Regions from separate parts of the Streptomyces sp. NPDC107528 genome, predicted to be linked through region 3. Evidence: riboswitches for the same ligand, from Rfam matches in the RefSeq annotation. Region 3 holds a riboswitch; each other region holds the start of a gene.
What was found. Region 3 has a riboswitch for cyclic di-AMP ahead of ACZ7L5_RS34055 (C40 family peptidase). Riboswitches for the same ligand answer to the same signal wherever they lie in the genome.
Positions count from the first base shown of each region.

Region 1 (6,169 bases), on a different contig from region 3:
GAGGGCGTCTTGTTCACGCTGTGTGCTGACCGATGTGGCGGAATGGGAGGCGGGTGGGGGCTGCGGAGTGCTATGGGGCGCATATATGCAAGGCCGGGGCGGTGGTGGGTGCCTTGACGGGGCTGATTAGGCTCCGGCCCCATGGACGTACTCATCCACCTTTTCGTCGGTCTGCACATCATCGGTATCGCCGCGTTGCTGGGTGGTTTCTTCACCCAGATGAAGGCGATGGGCCAGGGCACCGCCCGGTTCGTGCCCGCGATGCTGCACGGCGCGCTGACCATGCTGGTCACCGGCGTCATCCTCGTCGGCCTCAACCAGGCGGACGATCAGTCCGTCAACAACATCAAGATCGGCGTGAAGCTGGCGCTGCTGATCGTGATCCTCGGGCTGGTGTATGTGAAGCGGGACGAGGAGACGGTGGACAAGCGGCTCTTCGGGTTGGTGGGGCTGCTGACCACGGTGAACGTCTTCATCGCCGTTCTGTGGACATGACCGCGGTGTAGCTCAGTACTGCGCCTGCCGTGACCGCCAGCCAAGCCGCGACGGCGATCCACAGCAGCGCCTCGCCGGGGGTCTTGAGCCACGACACGTCCACTGCGGTGGCGACGGAGAGGGCCGCCGCGGCCGTCATGCCCATGGGGAACACGGTTGCCCAGCGGCGTACGTCGTAGCGCGGCCGTGGCCAGGCGATCTCGGCGAGAAGCAGGACGGCGTACCAGGCCAGGTCCAGGACGAGCAGGGCGACGGTCACCGTGCGCAGGACGTCGGTGTCGTCCTCGTTCCAGAGGTACAGGCCGGGGCTGTCGGCCGACATGAGCTTCGAGCCGGCGAGCGCGGAGATGGCGAGGGCGCCGCCCGCCACCCAGTGGTCGCCGGCGCCCCTGGCCACCTGCCGCAGGTCGAAGCGGGTCAGCGCCATGACGTAGAGCACCAGGCCGAGCCAGAACAGGACGAGGGCCGTGTGGGCGAGCCATGCCGTGGACTCGGTCGCGGCGAGGGTTGCGGCCAGGACGGCGAGGCCCTGCGTGGCCACGCAGCCGAGGAAGACCGCGCCGGGCATGCGGGGGTGCCAGCGCAGTACCACGGCGATGAGGAGGCCCGGCCAGAGCAGGGCCGCCAGGGCCAGTAGGGCCTTGGCGAGGGGTTGCCAGCCGAGGGTGGCGAAGCGGGTGCCGAGAACCGTCGTCGCGGCGATGGCGGTGAGGGCGGCGGGGGTGGCTGCCTCTTTCAGCCACCTGGCGCGGTCCCAGAGGAGCCTTGCGGTGAAGCCGCCCGCGAGAGCCAGCCAGGCTACGCAGGCGAGGGCCAGGGCGATTCGGGACAGGGTTTCGTAGCCGGTCTGGTGAAGGGCGACCGACAGGATGCCGGTTGCCATGACGGCGGCGCCGGCTGTGGGGGGACTCTGCGACCACCAGGTGTGGAGGGGGGATGCGGGGGTGGTCGTGGGGGCGGGCATGGGGTCGATGCTAGGGAGTGGGGGGTGCGGGGCGGGTGGGGGCACGCGCGCGTGTGGGGTGAAATGCACGTCTGCCGCGCGACGGTTGAGCGACGGGTCCCTGTGGCGGCCCGCTCGGGTGAGTGGCGTTCGGGAAGCGCCTTCGGGTGTGGGGTGGGTCGGGGCCGTGCCGCCGTGCGCGGGTGCGTTTGCCGCACCACTACGCGCGCGTGGCGGAGGATGTGCGCCACGCGCGCGTGTGTTCGTCAGGCCGGGCGGACCACGCTGTGGATCGACGACTCTCCGTCGTAGTAGATCGACTCCTCGCGGACGTACGCGCCGGGCTTCGGGGCGTGGATCATCATGCCGTTGCCGATGTAGAGGCCTACGTGCGTGATGTCGTCGTAGAAGAAGACCAGGTCGCCGGGCTTGGCGCTGGAGAGGGAGACCGTGGTGCCGGCGTTGACCTGGTCGTAGGTGACGCGGGGGATGTCCACGCCTGCGGCCTTCCAGGCGCCCTGGGTGAGGCCGGAGCAGTCGTAGGAGTCGGGGCCGGTGGCGCCCCAGACGTACGGCTTGCCCACCTGGGAGCGGGCGAAGGCCAGGGCCTTCTCGGCCTTGGTGGCGTACGAGGAGTCCGACGCTGACGAGTCGGAGGAGGACGAGTCGGACGAGGAGTCGTCGCTCTCCTGCTGCTGCGCCGCCTCCTGGCGCCGACGCTCGGCCGCCTCTTGCTGCCGGGCCAGTTCCGCCGCCTTGCGGGCTGCCTCCTCCTGCTTGCGCTTCTCGATCGCGGCGAGGCGGGCCTTCTCCTCCGCCGTCAGCTTCGAGAGCAGTTCGCGTGCGTCGGCGAGCTTCTTCTGGACGGTGGACTTGGCCGTCTGGAGGTCGTTCTGCGACTCGGTGAGCGTTTCGAGGCTCTGGGTGGCCTCCTTGCGCTTTTTCATCGTCGCGGACTGCTGGGTGAAGTAGTCGTCGACCGATTCCTTCTGACGGCCCGTCATGCGGTCCATCAGCTGGGTCTGGTCGAAGTAGTCCTGCGGGGTGTCCGCCAGGAGGAAGGTCGCCGTGTCGGGGGCCGAGGTGCCCGTGCGGTACTGGGCGGCTGCGTTGCGGCCGAGTTCCTCGCGCGCGTCGTTGAGCTTCTGGGTGCGCTGGGCGACGTCGTCGAGGAGGGTGTCGACGCGCTTGCGCTGCTTTGCGGTCTTCTCTTTGGCCGCGTTGTACTTCTCGGTCGCCGACTCCGCCTGGCGGTAGAGGTCGTCGACCTTCTTCTCGACCTCCTCGAGGCTCGGTTTGTCGTCCGTCGAGGGGCTCGCGTTGGCCGTCTGGGACAGCAGGGCGACGGAGGTGAGGGCCGCCGTGGCGAGGGCGGGGGTCCGTATGCCTGCTACGCGCGTTCCAGCGGGACGCGACTTGCGGTGCGACGCCAAGGGAGGCGACTCCTTCCATGCTCCGCCTACCGAGTTAGCTGTCGGGTTCGGGCGGATGGTTCGGAAGGGTTGCCCTACGGCCGCTCCCCGGGCGGGAGTCGGGCCGATTCACCCCAAGTTCGGTGGGTCCCCGGCTCCGGGTGCACGGCGGCGCTCCGGACTCGGCGGAGGCCGTGCGGCCCGGCGTCGTTCGCCGGTGGGGGTCGTACGGCCTGTCCGGCACGGTAGCCAACTCGTGTGGCCCCTGTGAAGGTTGATGTTCGATATGCCCGATACATTTTCGTGACCTTGGCGATGTGTGTCGGGGATCGCGGTCGATGCGTATGGGTTGGTGGTCAGTTGCATGCGTTTTGGGCTTTGGGGGCATATCGGCTGACTTGGATCGGTTGGCTTCGGGGCGTTGCGGATCGTAATGGGGTGGTTGTGGAGGGTGAGGGGGGTGTCCGGGGTGCGTGGGTTCTGAAGATCGGTGAGTGCTGAAACAGGTGATGTTCTCGGGGCGGCGGCGGGCTGTCAGTGGGGCGCCCTAGACTCGGAGAGCGATGAGCAGCCTCTTTGACGACAGCTTCCTGGCGGACCTCCAGGCCCCGCGGGCCCATGCGGACGAGCATCCGCCGCCGCCCGAGGACGAACACGCTCCGGAGCCGGTTCCGGACGATCTGTTCGGCGGGAAGTTCGACGTGCCGCCGGACCGGGACGACTACTACCGCGACGGCGCCCCGCGCCCGGCCCTGGATGCGGCAGCGCTGCTGGAGGGGCTGAACGAGAACCAGCGTGCGGCCGTCGTCCACTCCGGCGGCCCGCTGCTCATCGTGGCCGGTGCCGGGTCGGGCAAGACGCGTGTGCTCACCCATCGCATCGCGTACCTGCTGGCCGAGCGGAATGTGCATCCGGGGCAGATCCTCGCGATCACCTTCACCAACAAGGCCGCGGGTGAGATGAAGGAGCGCGTCGAGCAGCTCGTCGGCCCGCGCGCGAACGCGATGTGGGTGATGACCTTCCACAGCGCGTGCGTGCGCATCCTGCGGCGTGAGAGCAAGAAGCTCGGGTTCACTTCGTCCTTCTCGATCTACGACGCCGCCGACAGCAAGCGGCTGATGGCGCTCGTGTGTCGTGATCTGGATCTCGACCCCAAGCGGTTTCCGCCCAAGTCGTTCAGCGCCAAGATCAGCAATCTGAAGAACGAGCTGATCGACGAGGAGGACTTCGCCGCCCAGGCGACGGACGGCTTCGAGAAGACCCTCGCGCAGGCGTATGCCTTGTACCAGTCGCGGTTGCGGGAGGCCAACGCCCTCGACTTCGACGACCTGATCATGACGACGGTCAATCTGCTGCGCGCCTTCCCGGACGTCGCCGAGCACTACCGCCGGCGGTTCCGGCATGTACTGGTCGATGAGTACCAGGACACCAACCACGCGCAGTACGCGCTGGTGCGCGAGCTCGTCGGTACCAGTGAGCACCCCGTCGACGTGCCGCCGAGCGAGGCCGACATCCCGCCCGCCGAGCTGTGCGTGGTGGGTGACGCCGACCAGTCGATCTACGCCTTCCGGGGCGCCACCATCCGCAACATCCTCCAGTTCGAGGAGGACTACCCGGACGCGACGACCATCCTGCTGGAGCAGAACTACCGTTCCAGCCAGACGATCCTGACCGCCGCCAACGCGGTCATCGAGCGCAACGAGTCCCGGCGCCCCAAGAACCTGTGGACCAACGCGGGCGCGGGCGCGCGCATCACCGGCTACGTCGCGGACACCGAGCACGACGAGGCGCAGTTCGTCGCCGAGGAGATAGACCGACTGACGGACGCGGGCGATGCGAAGGCCGGTGACGTCGCCGTCTTCTACCGGACGAACGCCCAGTCCCGTGTCTTCGAAGAGATCTTCATCCGCGTCGGCCTGCCCTACAAGGTCGTCGGCGGGGTTCGGTTCTACGAGCGCAAGGAGGTCCGGGACGTCCTGGCCTACCTGCGCGTGCTGGCCAACCCCGAGGACTCGGTACCGCTGCGGCGGATCCTTAACGTCCCCAAGCGGGGCATCGGCGATCGTGCCGAGGCGATGATCGACGCGCTTGCACAGCGGGAGAAGATCAGCTTCCCGCAGGCGCTGCGCCGGGTCGACGAGGCGTACGGCATGGCCGCGCGGTCGACCAACGCCGTCAGGCGCTTCAACACGCTGATGGAGGACCTCCGTACGATCGTCGAGTCCGGCGTGGGGCCGGCGACCGTCCTGGAAGCGATCCTCGAACGGACCGGGTATCTGGCCGAGTTGCAGGCCTCCACCGACCCTCAGGACGAGACCCGCATCGAGAACCTTCAGGAACTCGCGGCCGTGGCCCTGGAGTTCGAGCAGGAGTCGGCTGAGGATGAGGCCTCCGGTGGACTCGCGGCCTTCCTGGAGCGGGTCGCGCTCGTCGCCGACTCGGACCAGATCCCGGACGAGGACGAGGACGGCTCCGGCGTCATCACCTTGATGACCCTGCACACCGCCAAGGGCCTGGAGTTCCCGGTCGTCTTCCTCACCGGCATGGAGGACGGCGTGTTCCCGCACATGCGCGCCCTCGGCCAGACCAAGGAGCTGGAGGAGGAACGGCGGCTCGCCTACGTCGGCATCACGCGCGCGCGTGAGCGGCTGTATCTGACGCGCTCGTCGATGCGAAGTGCGTGGGGGCAGCCCTCGTACAACCCGCCGTCCCGCTTCCTGGAGGAGATCCCGGCGGCGCACGTGGACTGGAAGCGGACGGGGGCGACCTCGCCCGTGTCCTCCGGTCCGGCGGCCGGCGTGGCGGCCTCGCTGTCCTCGTCCCGCTCGCGCTCCTCGGCGTCGGGGGCGTCCGGGTTCGCCACCCGGCGGACCTCGGAGAAGCCGGTCGTCCAGCTGGCGGTCGGGGACCGGGTCACGCACGACCAGTTCGGGCTCGGCACCGTGACGGCGGTCAAGGGCACGGGTGGGAACGCCGAGGCGACGATCGACTTCGGGGACACCAAGCCGAAGCGGCTGCTGCTGCGGTATGCGCCGGTGGAGAAGCTGTAGCGCTCACAGGTGTGCGCCCTCGCTGAGCTGTTGAGGAGCGGGGGCGCCTGAGCGCACAAGGCAGTTGGCGGGTTGCCGGGGAAGTCGGCCGGTCGCCTACGACGGATCCAGGCCGTGGCTGCGCAGCCAGGACAGTGGGTCTATCGCCGAGCCGCCGCCCGGTCGCACCTCGAAGTGCAGGTGCGGGCCGGTCGAGTTGCCGGAGTTGCCGGAGTACGCGATGGGGTCGCCGGCCTTCACCGTCGTACCGGAGGCGACACGGTAGCTGG
Region 1 covers NZ_JBVKAV010000015.1:88,702-94,870, forward strand. The annotation lists gene ACZ7L5_RS38755 (hypothetical protein) at 142-495, shown strand; gene ACZ7L5_RS38760 (tellurite resistance/C4-dicarboxylate transporter family protein) at 473-1,459, opposite strand; gene ACZ7L5_RS38765 (C40 family peptidase) at 1,705-2,871, opposite strand; cyclic di-AMP (ydaO/yuaA leader) riboswitch at 2,880-3,048, opposite strand; gene pcrA (DNA helicase PcrA) at 3,414-5,900, shown strand; gene ACZ7L5_RS38775 (M23 family metallopeptidase) at 5,997-6,169, opposite strand, start outside.
Region 1: linked by a shared signal. The riboswitch ahead of ACZ7L5_RS38765 (C40 family peptidase) and the one ahead of ACZ7L5_RS34055 (C40 family peptidase) in region 3 are both predicted to bind cyclic di-AMP.

Region 2 (6,169 bases), on a different contig from region 3:
ATGCCCGCGCACCAGCTGGAGCTCGCGCTCTGGCTGGAGGCCGACCGCATGGGCAGCCTCCTGGTGGCGCTCGACGAGGAGGGCCTGGAGAACCAGCGCGACGTCGTCAAGAACGAGCGCCGGCAGCGCTACGACAACGTCCCGTACGGCACGGCGTTCGAGAAGCTGACCGCCCTGTCGTACCCCGACGGGCACCCCTACCACCACACGCCGATCGGCTCGATGGCCGACCTGGACGCGGCCAGCCTGGAGGACGCCCGCGCGTTCTTCCGCACCTACTACGCGCCCAACAACGCCGTCCTGTCGATCGTCGGCGACATCGACCCGGCGCAGACGCTCGCCTGGGTCGAGAAGTACTTCGGCTCCATCGAGTCCCACGACGGCAAGCCCGCCCCCCGCGACGGCTCGCTGCCCGACACCATCGGCGAGCAGCTGCGCGAGGTCGTCGAGGAGAACGTGCCCGCGCGCGCGATGATGGCCGCCTACCGGCTCCCGACGGACGGCACGCGCGAGTGCGACGCGGCCGACCTGGCGCTGACCGTCCTCGGCGGCGGCGAGTCCTCCCGCCTCTACAACCGGCTCGTACGCCGTGACCGTACGGCCGTGGCGGCCGGGTTCGGCCTGCTGCGCCTGGCCGGGGCGCCCTCGCTGGGCTGGCTGGACGTGAAGACGTCCGGCGACGTCGAGGTGCCGGTCATCGAGGCGGCCGTCGACGAGGAGCTCGCCCGCTTCGCGCAGGAGGGCCCCACCGCCGAGGAGATGGAGCGCGCGCAGGCCCAGCTGGAGCGCGAGTGGCTGGACCGGCTCGGCACGGTCGCGGGCCGCGCCGACGAACTGTGCCGGTACGCCGTCCTGTTCGGCGACCCGCAGCTCGCCTTCACCGCCGTGCAGCGCGTCCTCGACGTCACCGCTCAGGAGGTCCAGGCGGTCGCCCAGGCGCGTCTGCGTCCCGACAACCGCGCGGTGCTGGTGTACGAGCCGGTCGCCGACGAGGCCGAGGACCTGGAAGCCGCCGCCGACGGGGCCGCACCCGCCGGGACCACCGACGAGAACGAGGAGTCGGCGCAGTGACCGAGCTCGCCAGCATGGAGTTCCACCCGCAGCCCCAGGCGGGCCAGGCCCGGCCCTGGGCGTTCCCGGCACCGGAGCGCGGCAAGCTGGACAACGGCCTGACGGTCTTGCGCTGCCACCGCCCCGGCCAGCGCGTCGTCGCCGTCGAGGTCCTCCTGGACACGCCGCTGGAGGCCGAGCCGAAGGGCCTGGACGGCATCGCCACGATCATGGCGCGTGCCTTCTCGGAGGGCACCGACAAGCACACCGCCGAGGAGTTCGCCGCCGAGCTGGAGCGCTGCGGCGCCACGCTCGACGCGTACGCCGACCACCCCGGCGTCCGCGTCAGCCTCGAGGTGCCCGTCTCCCGGCTGCCGAAGGCACTCGGCCTGCTCGCCGACGCGCTCAGGGCGCCCGGGTTCGAGGACACCGAGGTGGAGCGCCTGGTGCGCAACCGCCTCGACGAGATCCCGCACGAGCTGGCCAACCCCTCGCGCCGCGCCGCCAAGGAGCTGTCCAGGCAGCTGTTCCCGGCGACCTCGCGCATGTCCCGCCCGCGCCAGGGCACCGAGGACACGGTCGCCGGCATCGACTCCGCGGGCGTACGCGCCTTCTACGAGCGGCATGTGCGCCCGGCGACGTCCACCGTCGTGGTCGTCGGCGACCTCACCGGCGTCGACCTCGACGCCCTGCTCGGTGACACCCTGGGCGCCTGGACCGGCTCTCCGGCCCAGCCCCGGCCGGTCCCGCCGGTGACCGCGGACGACAGCGGGCGCGTCGTCATCGTGGACCGTCCCGGCGCCGTCCAGACGCAGCTGCTGATCGGTCGCGTGGGCCCCGACCGGCACGACCGCGTCTGGCCCGCGCAGGTGCTCGGCACGTACTGCCTGGGCGGCACCCTCACCTCCCGCCTGGACAAGGTCCTGCGCGAGGAGAAGGGCTACACCTACGGTGTGCGCGCGTTCGGGCAGGTCCTGCGCTCCGCCCCGGACGGCTCGGGAGCGGCGATGCTCGCCATCAGCGGCTCCGTGGACACGCCGAACACCGGTCCCGCCCTGGACGACCTCTGGAAGGTCCTGCGCGGTGTCGCCGACGGGGGACTCACCGACGCCGAGCGGGACTTCGCCGTACAGAACCTCGTCGGGGTGGCGCCGCTGAAGTACGAGACCGCCGCGGCCGTGGCGAGCACGCTGGCCGACCAGGTCGAGCAGAACCTGCCCGACGACTTCCAGGCGACGCTGTACCAGCAGCTCGCCGCCACCGGCACCGTCGAGGCGACCGCTGCGGCCGTGAGCGCCTTCCCGGTCGACCGCCTGGTGACGATCCTCGTCGGCGACGCGGCCGAGATCCGGGAGCCCGTCGAGGCCCTCGGCATCGGCGAAGTCAGCGTCGTGGCGGCCGAGTAGGGGACTGGCGCGGCGCCGGAGACGGCCGCACGCGTAGGGGCCCTGGTGACGGAAGAGTCACCAGGGCCCCTTTATGCCCGAATTGAGGGAGAGGTTGCCTGTCTGACCTGTGGGATGCACTACAAAAGGCAGGATCCGTTTGGGGATTGAAAGATGCCCCGTTTAGCGTCTTCCGGGCTGTCCGTCAGGCACTGCGCCGCGCCCGCGGCACCGGACAGCCATCGCCGAGTCCCCGTACGGCGCGAGCCAGGGGAGCCGGGGACCCATGAAGTCCCTGGGGTGAATCGGACGCCCGCGCAGCCGCGAGGGGGTCCGTAGGAGACCTTCCTGCTCCGAACCCGTCAGCTAACCCGGTAGGCGAGAAGGAAGGAAAGGACCAGCCACTTCATGGCGTTCACCTGCGCCACCGGGAAGCGTCCCGCGGGGAAGCACCGTCGTCCCAGCCGCTTCGAACGCACCACCGCCCGCGCCGCGGGCGTCGCCGCACTCACCGCCACCGGCGTGATCGGCACCCTGGCCGCCCCGGCGCTCGCCGCCGAACCGGCCGTCGAACAGACCGGCCTCATCCCGGTCGTCTCCGTCGAGAACTCGATCGCCGACCAGATCGACGCCCAGGCCGCCGCCCAGGAGCAGGCCGCCAAGGAGGCCGCGGCCCGCAAGAAGGCCGCCGAGGAGGCCGCCCGCAAGAAGGCGGCCGCGAAGGCGAAGAAGGAGCGCGAGGCCAAGGAGCGCGCCGCCCGCGAGGCCGAGCGCAAGCGCCTGCTGTCCTACGTCGCCCCGATCTCCGGCTCGTACGTCTCCACGGGCTACAAGACCGGCGGCGCCCTCTGGTCCTCCGGCAGCCACACCGGCGTCGACTTCCATGCCGCCAGCGGCACCTCGGTCCACTCGGTGGCCTCCGGCACCGTCGTGGAGGCCGGCTGGGACGGGTCGTACGGCAACCAGGTCGTGATCAAGATGAACGACGGCACCTACACCCAGTACGGCCACATGTCGTCCATAGCCGTCTCGGTGGGGCAGACCGTCACCCCCGGTCAGCAGATCGGCCTGTCCGGCGCCACCGGCAACGTCACCGGGCCGCACCTGCACTTCGAGGCCCGCACGACGCAGGAGTACGGCTCCGACATCGACCCCGTCGCCTACCTGCGCTCGCACGGCGTGAACCTCTGACGCCCCACCTCTGACGCTCACACCGCGTCTTCCGAAAGCCCCGGCTCCCCGAGCCGGGGCTTTCGGCGTTTCGAACGGCCCGCTGTCCAAAAAATATCCATGGATTCCGGCCCGCCGTCGGAAATTCCGGCCGGTTGCAATAGAGTCACTGAACACACGTCATTCGTCGACGTTTCACGGGGATTAAGGCGGAGGTCGGTCATGCGTATTCCGGCGCACTCGGTATGCACCGCGATCCGGGACGACATCGTCGCCGGGGTCCACGCGCGCGGTGGCAGGCTCACCGAAGAACTCCTCGCCCGCCGCTACGGCGTCTCCCGAGTCCCCGTGCGCGAGGCCCTGCGCACCCTGGAGGCGGAGGGCTTCGTGGTGACCCGGCGGCACGCGGGCGCGTGCGTTGCCGAACCGAGCGAGCAGGAGGCCGCCGACCTGCTGGAGATGCGCACCCTCCTGGAGCCGCTCGGCGCCTCCCGGGCCGCCCAGCGGCGCACCGAGGCCCATCTGAAGGTCCTGCGCGGCCTGGTCAGGCTGGGCCAGGAGCGGGCCAGGCGGGGAAACAGCGAGGATCTGCGCTCCCTGGGCGGCTGGTTCCACGAGACGCTGGCCCAGGCCTCCGGCAGCCCCGCCCTGACCTCGATGCTGACCCAGCTGCGCCACAAGATCGCCTGGATGTACGCCGTCGAGGCGCCGGCCGACCCCGTGGAGTCCTGGACCGAGCACGGCGCGATCGTGGACGCGGTGGCGCGCGGCGACGGCGAGCGCGCCCGCGCGATCACGGCGCTGCACACCGAGCGCTCGATCTCCGCGCACCGGCTGCGCTTCGGCTCCCGCCGTGATCGCACGGAGCGTGTGAGGAATTCGCAACATCCCGTAAACATGCCGAGCCTGCGGCATTAACACGGGCGCCGTATACAAAGAGGAGATATTCGGAGGCGGCGAATTCTCGCTGCCCATTTTCGGATGTGCAGGTAATTCTCGGGCCCGCCCGCCTCGAAAGTGGGAGCGCCTGCTCGAAAACACGAACCCAGTGCCGAAAACAGTGAAGCCGCGCCCGCCGGAAAGGCGAGCGCGGCTTCACCGCTTGCTGTGGGAGGTCCCGCTCAGGTCCGTCAGACCGTCTCGGGCAGCTCCTCGAGGCCCTCGGAGACCAGCTTCGCCAGACGGTCGAGGGCGGCGTCCGCACTCTCGGCGTCGGAGGCGAGGACGATCTCCTCGCCGCCCTGGGCGCCCAGGCCCAGGACGGCCAGCATGGAGGCCGCGTTGACGGGGTTGCCGTCGGCCTTGGCGATCGTCACCGGGACGCCTGTGGCCGTGGCGGCTCGGACGAAGATGGAGGCGGGGCGGGCGTGGAGGCCCTCGGCCCAGCCGACGTTGACGCGGCGCTCAGCCATGTGATGCTGCCCTTCGGTTCTCAGGGTTGTCTAGACCAGTTTCCCACACCCGTGAAGCACGACGGAACTGGACGAACGTCCGACGAACGTCCCCTCCTGAGGTGACCGTCGGGTCGCGGCCTCGACCCCACGTACGTCCTGAACAGACTGCCTCGCGCCGTTGTCGTACGCGAGCCGTACTCTGGGCCCCATGCAGAGCGCCTCGGACAGGCACGCGTACCCCGCCCACTGGGAAGCCGACGTGGTGCTGCGCGACGGCGGCACCGCGCGCATCCGCCCCATCACCGTTGATGACGCCGAGCGCCTGGTCAGCTTCTACGAGCAGGTGTCGGACGAGTCGAAGTACTACCGCTTCTTCGCGCCCTACCCGCGGCTGTCCGCAAAGGACGTCCACCGCTTCACGCACCACGACTTTGTGGACCGGGTGGGACTCGCGGCCACGGTGGGCGGCGAGTTCATCGCCACCGTACGCTACGACCGGATCGGCACCGACGGAATGCCCGCGTCCGCGCCCGCCGACGAGGCCGAGGTCGCCTTCCTCGTCCAGGACGCCCACCAGGGCCGCGGCGTCGCCTCCGCCCTGCTCGAACACATCGGCGCCGTCGCCCGCGAGCGCGACATCCGCCGCTTCGCCGCCGAGGTGCTGCCCGCCAACAACAAGATGATCAAGGTGTTCACGGACGCCGGGTACACCCAGAAACGCAGCTTCGAGGACGGCGTCGTCCGCCTGGAGTTCGACCTGGAGCCGACGGACCGCTCGCTCGCCGTCCAGTACGCGCGCGAACAGCGCGCCGAGGCCCGGTCCGTGCAGCGGCTGCTGGTGCCCGGCTCGGTCGCCGTCATCGGCGTCGGCCGCACCCCGGGCGGGGTGGGCCGCAGCGTCCTGGGCAACATCAGCGACGCCGGGTTCACGGGACGGCTGTACGCACTGAACAGGGCGTTCCCGGAGGACCTCAAGGAACTCGACGGCGTGCCCGCGCACCGCTCCATGCGCGACATCGAGGAACAGGTCGACCTCGCGGTGGTCGCCGTGCCGGCCGCGTACGTCCCCGACGTGGTCGCAGAGTGCGGCGAGCACGGCGTGCAGGGGCTGGTCGTGCTCTCCGCCGGGTACGCCGAGAGCGGGCCCGACGGCCGCGAGCGGCAGCGTGA
Region 2 covers NZ_JBVKAV010000001.1:111,868-118,036, forward strand. The annotation lists gene ACZ7L5_RS00435 (M16 family metallopeptidase) at 1-1,071, shown strand, start outside; gene ACZ7L5_RS00440 (M16 family metallopeptidase) at 1,068-2,456, shown strand; cyclic di-AMP (ydaO/yuaA leader) riboswitch at 2,669-2,830, shown strand; gene ACZ7L5_RS00445 (M23 family metallopeptidase) at 2,844-3,626, shown strand; gene ACZ7L5_RS00450 (GntR family transcriptional regulator) at 3,828-4,523, shown strand; gene ACZ7L5_RS00455 (HPr family phosphocarrier protein) at 4,736-5,017, opposite strand; gene ACZ7L5_RS00460 (bifunctional acetate--CoA ligase family protein/GNAT family N-acetyltransferase) at 5,208-6,169, shown strand, end outside.
Region 2: linked by a shared signal. The riboswitch ahead of ACZ7L5_RS00445 (M23 family metallopeptidase) and the one ahead of ACZ7L5_RS34055 (C40 family peptidase) in region 3 are both predicted to bind cyclic di-AMP.

Region 3 (6,169 bases):
TACGTCATGTACGTCCTGTACATTTTTTACAGGCACCCGACGAGGGAGCGTGAGCCATGACCCGACCGTCAGCCCGCTATGTACTGCCCGAGTTCACCGAGCGCACGAGTTCAGGCACCAGGACGCAGGATCCGTACTCGAAGCTGCTGGAGGAGCGGATCGTCTTTCTCGGCACGCAGATCGACGACATCTCGGCGAACGACGTGATGGCCCAGTTCATGTATCTGGAGCACAAGGACCCCGACCAGGACATCTCGCTGTACATCAATTCACCCGGCGGCTCGTTCAGCTCGATGTCGGCGATCTACGACACGATGCAGTACGTCACCTGCGACGTGGAGACGATCTGCCTGGGCCAGGCCGGCGCGTCCGGCGCGGTGCTGCTCGCCGCGGGCACGCCGGGGAAGCGGTTCGCCCTGCCCGGGGCCCGGGTGGTGATCCATCAGCCGGGGCTGCCCGAGCCGGTCGAGGGCCAGGCCAGCGATCTGGCCATCCAGGCCGACGAACTGACGAGGATTCGGGCCCGCCTGGAGGAGATGCTCGCCCGGCACACCGGGCGCAGCCGCGAGCAGGTGTCCAAGGACATCGAGCGGGACAAGATCCTGAACGCCCAGGAGGCGCTGGAGTACGGACTGGTGGACCGGATCATCCCCAGCCGCAAGGCGACCCTCGCGCCACCCACGGGGCGGTGATCGGCCGGTGCTGCCACCCGAGTTGCCGCCGCTGCCCGCGCTGACCCGTGCGGAGGGCGAGTTGATCGACCGTTATCTCGATGTGGTGGACCTGCTCGGCCGGATCAACCCGGCGCAGGACGGCGACACCTACCGCGGACTGCGTGCCGCCCAGGCGCTCGTCCGCAGAGCGGCCGAGCTGCGGGACGCGCTGGCGCTGATGCACCAGCGGGGCGAGACGGAGCTGCACGCTCCCACGCTCGCGCGTGCGCTGCGCGTGCTGGACGGGGAGCGCCGCACGGCTCGCGTCACGCTGCCGCCGCGCTCCGACAGTTGACGACGTGTACAGGACGGTCCCGGACGTCTCGATCCCACTGACGAGGCGTCCGGACCAAGGCTGAAACGGACCAAACGGCGTACCCCCTTTCGGCGTATCCGTGGCTCCTTTTGCGGGCCCGTCAGGGTTGCGCATCGGGCATGAGTCCAAGGCGGAACAAGGCGCTCCATCGCTGGTCCGGGACGCCTTCACCCTCTGGACACCCTCTCGAACACACGGGTACCCACCCGAACGGGTGAGTGGTGACTAACACCACAAATCACCGGTTCCGCTGGGTATTTCGCTCATCCGTGCACCAAGATCCCTGTCTGACGACAAGCCCCCGCCGCAGCGGCGGGGCGGTCCGGGCGGACGCCGAGTCCTGCCGCCGCCTGGATGACCGGTCGACAGGAGTGGATCGGCAGGAGTGGAGGACCCGAGCAAGACGGGTCGCCGGAGCGGACGTTCGTTCGATCCGAGCAGCCCTTGGGGTGAAGCCGCAGCAATGCGGCCGGGCAACTTCGCCAGCCCGAATCCGACAGGTCATCCTTCACAGGCGGCTGACGAAGGGTTGCGCATGACTGCGCTCAATCGTGTCCCGTCGCTCATGGCCCGGGCCGGTACGGCCTCGGCTCTCACCATCGCCGCGGTGGGCGGCTCGATAATGGCGCCCGGCTTCACGTCCGAAGCGGAGGCAGCCACACCGGCGACGAAGGCACTTCAGATCGCGGCCTCCAAGAAGGGCTCCCCGTACAGGTGGGGCGCCACGGGGCCGAACCGGTTCGACTGCTCCGGGCTGACGCTCTACTCGTTCAAGAAGGCGGGCAAGAAGCTGCCCCGTACGGCGGCCCAGCAGTACAACAAGACCCGCCACATCTCCGCCAAGAGCCGCAAGGCCGGAGACCTGGTGTTCTTCCACTCGGGGTCGTACGTCTACCACGTCGGCATCTACGCCGGGAAGGGAAAGATCTGGCACTCCCCCAAGAGCGGGGACGTGGTAAGGCTGCAGAAGATCTGGACCAGGAGCGTCTGGTACGGCCGGGTCAAGTGACCCACCCGGGGGTGATGGCGGCGGCCTGACACGCCGTCATCGCCCTCGGGGCACGAGAAGGGCCGTCAGACGGCCATCAGCGGCCCGGCGAGGAGCCCGACGCCGAAGGCCGTCAGCGCGACGCCGGTGACGGTCGTGACCGCCCGGGCGGCGCGCGGCCGGCGCAGCCACCGCCCGAGCCGGTCCACCAGCAGGGCGACCACCTGGAACCACACCAGTGCGATCGCGAGCACGATCAGTGCGAGCAGCAGCGTCCGGGGCAGCGCGGGAGCGCCCGCGGGCACGAACTGGGGCAGCACGCTGAGGAAGGTCAGGGACGCCTTCGGGTTGAGGGCGTTGGTGACGAAGCCCTGCCGCAGCGGTCGCCCGGTGGAGTCCTCGCCCGTGTCCGCCACTTCACTGCGCCGCTGCCGCAGGGTCTGGACGCCCAGATACAACACATAGACCCCGCCGACCACTTGGAGCGCGCGGAACAGCGCCGGTACGGCGGCCAGGACCGCGGCGACCCCCAGCACGGCCAGCGTCACATGCACCAGCAGCCCGGCCCCGATCCCGAGCGCGCACGCGATACCGGCCCGGCGGGAGACGAGGGCGTTGCGCACGACGACCGTGAAGTCGGCGCCGGGCATGGCGACGAGGCCGGCGGAAACCCCGGCGAAGGCGATGAGCTGAGCGTCCATGGCACCCAGCGTGCCGCGGGGAAGCCTTCAGCAGGTATGTCGAATATCCTGGGTCTGCCTAAAGCATTGCTTTAGGCAGACAGGCTTGGACGGACGAGGAGCCCGGCATGTAAGACCCGACCAGGCTCGCCGCCCTGGTGGCGGTCGCCGAGGCGGGCTCGATCACCCGGGCGGCGGAGCGGCTCGGCTACACCACACCTGCGCTCTCCCAGCAGCTGGCCAAGCTGGAGCGCGAGGCGGGCACCGCCCTTCTGGTACGGCATCACCGCGGGGCGCGGCTGACGGGTGCGGGCGAGCTGCTGGTGGCGCGGGCGCGGCGAGTACTCGACGAGCTGGAGCGGGCCCGGCACGAGCTGGCCCGGCTGACCGGCCTGTCGGGCGGCACGCTCCGGCTCGGCACCTTCCAGACCGCGGGCATCCATCTGCTGCCGCCGGCCCTCAGCGCCTTCCGGCGGGCCCATCCGGACGTGGAGCTGACGGTCGCCGACTACGAACCGTCGGCGGGTGTCGCCGCCGTGGCGGCCGGGGAGGTGGATCTGGCGCTGACGCACGCGTATGAGCCGGGCGACCCGATTCCGCTCGCGTCCTCGGTCCGCGTCGAGCCGATCCTCGTCGAGGAACTGGTCCTGGTGTCCGCTCCGGGCCACGCCCTCACCACCGGGACCGCACGGCTGCCGCTGGCCGAGCTCGCCGGGCAGCCGCTGATCAGCATGGCGCCGGACGCTCCGGCCCGGCGAGGGGTGGAGGCGGTGCTGGCCCGGGCGGGGGCCTGGCCCTCGGTGCTGGTGCCGACGCCGGGCTATCTCCTGGTGTGCGCGCTGGCCAGTGCGGGGCTCGGGGTCGCGGTCGTACCGGAGATGGTGGCGCGTACGTCGGTCACGCCGGTCGGGGTGCGCGCGCTGGAGGGCGCTGAGCTGCGCCGTACGATCTCGGTCGCCTTCCGGAGCGAGGAGGCGGCCCCGGCCGCGGATGCCTTCCGGGCTCTGCTGCGCGGCTCGTTCGGCCGGTCACGGCAGACCTGAGGGGCGGGCCTGCGGCTACGGTTCCTGGGGCCCTGCAGTCGGCACGGGTTCCGCGGGCACCGTCCACGGCAGTTCGATGGAGATGGTCTTGCCGCCCTCGCGGGTCGGGCGCACTCTCAGCTTGCCGCCGCATTCCGCGGTCAGCCAGCGGATGATGACCAGGCCACGGCCGTTGTCCTGCTGGACGGCTGCGGGCAGCCGCTTGGGGAAGCGCGGGTGGCTGTCGGTGACCCCGATGCGCAGGTGTTCGTCACGGTCGAGCACGAGGTCCACCGTGAAGGTGGGTGACTGGCCGAGGGTGTGCTGTACGGCGTTGGTGGTGAGTTCGGAGACGATCAGGCGGATGGTGTCGGCCACTTCCGTGTCCGGTGGCAGTCCCCACTCCGCAAGGGTGGTGACCACATAGGTCCGGGCCGCGGAGACCGAGGCGGGATCGCTCGGCAGAGTGACGGATGCTTCCAAATGGTCTGCCATGGCGATGTCGTCCCTTTCCCAACGGGACCGCAGTCCGACACAGAGCGGAGGGTTCGAGTACGGTCCCGGACTGGTGCTTCGTCGCCAGACTGCCATTACCAGGGCCGTCACGGTGCCGATCCCCCGAGATATGCATATATCTGTCGCTCGAAGCGGTGAACTCTGCGACGGCAGACCGTATTTGGACGGCTCGGTTGGAGTAAGGAGTTACGCATGCAGCACGGTCCCGCGGTGCGCCGCCGGAAACTGGGCGCGGAACTGCGTGCGTTGCGCACCGGGGCCGGGCTCACCAGTGGTGAGGCGGCCCGGCTGGTGGGCTGGCACCAGTCCAAGGTGAGCCGGATCGAGACGGGCGCCAGCGGGGTGAAACCGGCCGATGTGCGGTTACTGCTCGACGTCTACGGCGTACAGGATGCCCAACTACGCCAGTTGATGCTGGCGTTGGCGGGCTCCGACGAGGGTGACGGCCGGGATCACTGGTGGCACGCGTACCGCGGAGTGCTGCCGACGACGTACCGCGACTTCATCAGCCTGGAGTCCCAGGCGAGCGCGATGCGCACGCTGGAGACCTCCGTGGTGCCCGGGCTGCTGCAGACGCCCGAGTACGCCCGCGCGGTGACCCGGGCGGCGGTGGGCGGGCTCGACGACGACGCCGACGAACGTCTGGACGCGCTGGTCGCGGTCCGTCTGGCCAGGCAGGACGTGCTGCGCGCCGAGCCGCCGCTGGAGCTGAGCGCGGTGCTGGACGAGGCGGTACTGCGCCGGGAGATCGGCGGGCCCGAGGTGATGGAGCGGCAGCTGAGGCGACTGGTGGAGGCGGCGCGACTGCCGCAAGTCCGGCTGCAGGTCCTGCCGTTCGCGGCCGGCGAGCATATCGGCATCACCGGGCCTTTCGTTATCTTCTCATTTTCGCGCACTTCTGATCTGGATGTGGTTGTTCTCGACCACTTGACGAGTAGCCTCTACCTCGAACGGAAAGAAGACCTCCAGGCCTACACGGAGGCCTTCAACGCCCTTCGGATCCACGCCCTTTCGCCCGAGGAATCGATGGATTACATCGCCGCACTGGCTGGCGGCGCGTAAGGAGGCACCATGACCACCCTGCCTCGGAAGGTGAGTTCAAGCACCGAACTACCTGGTGCACGGTGGCTGCGCAGCAGCTACAGCACCGGAGCCAACAACTGCGTCGAGACGGCGCGGCCGCACTCGGGTCCCTGGACCGGGCTGCTCGCCGTGCGCGACTCCAAGGACCCGGCCGGACCCGCGCTGCTCTTCTCCCCCGAGAGCTGGGCGGGCTTCACGGCGGCGCTCCAGTCCTGACAGTTTCCCGATCAGCCTGACCGATTCCGATCATTTCTGATCGGTGCCGCCGGGCGCGACGGCAGGGCCGTGTCACGCCGACTCATGGTCGTGTCTCGCCGATGACCCGTACAGCGCGTTCGATCTGCCCCTCGGAGAGGTCCGCGCGGGCGGTCAGCCTCAGCCGTGAGATGCCGTCGGGGACGGAAGGAGGTCGGAAGCAGCCCACGGCCAGGCCCGCCGCACGGCACTCGGCCGCCCAGCGCACGGCCTCCTCCGGGGACGGCGCGCGCACGGAGACGACCGCCGCGTCCGGCCGTACGGCTTGATGGCCCGCCGCGGTCAGGCGTGCGTGCAGTTCGCTCGCCACCTCGCGGGCCCGTGCCGCGCGCTCCGGCTCGCGGCGCAGCAGTCTCAGTGCCGCCAGGGCCGCGCCTGCCGCCGCGGGGGCGAGGCCCGTGTCGAAGATGAAGGTCCGGGCCGCGTTGACCAGGTGGTCGATCACCCGGGCGGGGCCGAGCACGGCGCCGCCCTGACTGCCGAGCGACTTGGACAGCGTGACCGTGACGACGACGTCGTCGGCGCCCGCGAGCCCCGCCGCGTGCGGGGCCCCGCGGCCGCCGGCCCCGAGCACGCCCAGGCCGTGGGCGTCGTCG
Region 3 covers NZ_JBVKAV010000012.1:143,103-149,271, reverse strand. The annotation lists gene ACZ7L5_RS34065 (ATP-dependent Clp protease proteolytic subunit) at 57-692, shown strand; gene ACZ7L5_RS34060 (hypothetical protein) at 700-1,008, shown strand; cyclic di-AMP (ydaO/yuaA leader) riboswitch at 1,367-1,561, shown strand; gene ACZ7L5_RS34055 (C40 family peptidase) at 1,565-2,038, shown strand; gene ACZ7L5_RS34050 (LysE family translocator) at 2,104-2,718, opposite strand; gene ACZ7L5_RS34045 (LysR family transcriptional regulator) at 2,853-3,740, shown strand; gene ACZ7L5_RS34040 (ATP-binding protein) at 3,756-4,214, opposite strand; gene ACZ7L5_RS34035 (helix-turn-helix domain-containing protein) at 4,428-5,297, shown strand; gene ACZ7L5_RS34030 (DUF397 domain-containing protein) at 5,307-5,534, shown strand; gene ACZ7L5_RS34025 (8-amino-7-oxononanoate synthase) at 5,617-6,169, opposite strand, start outside.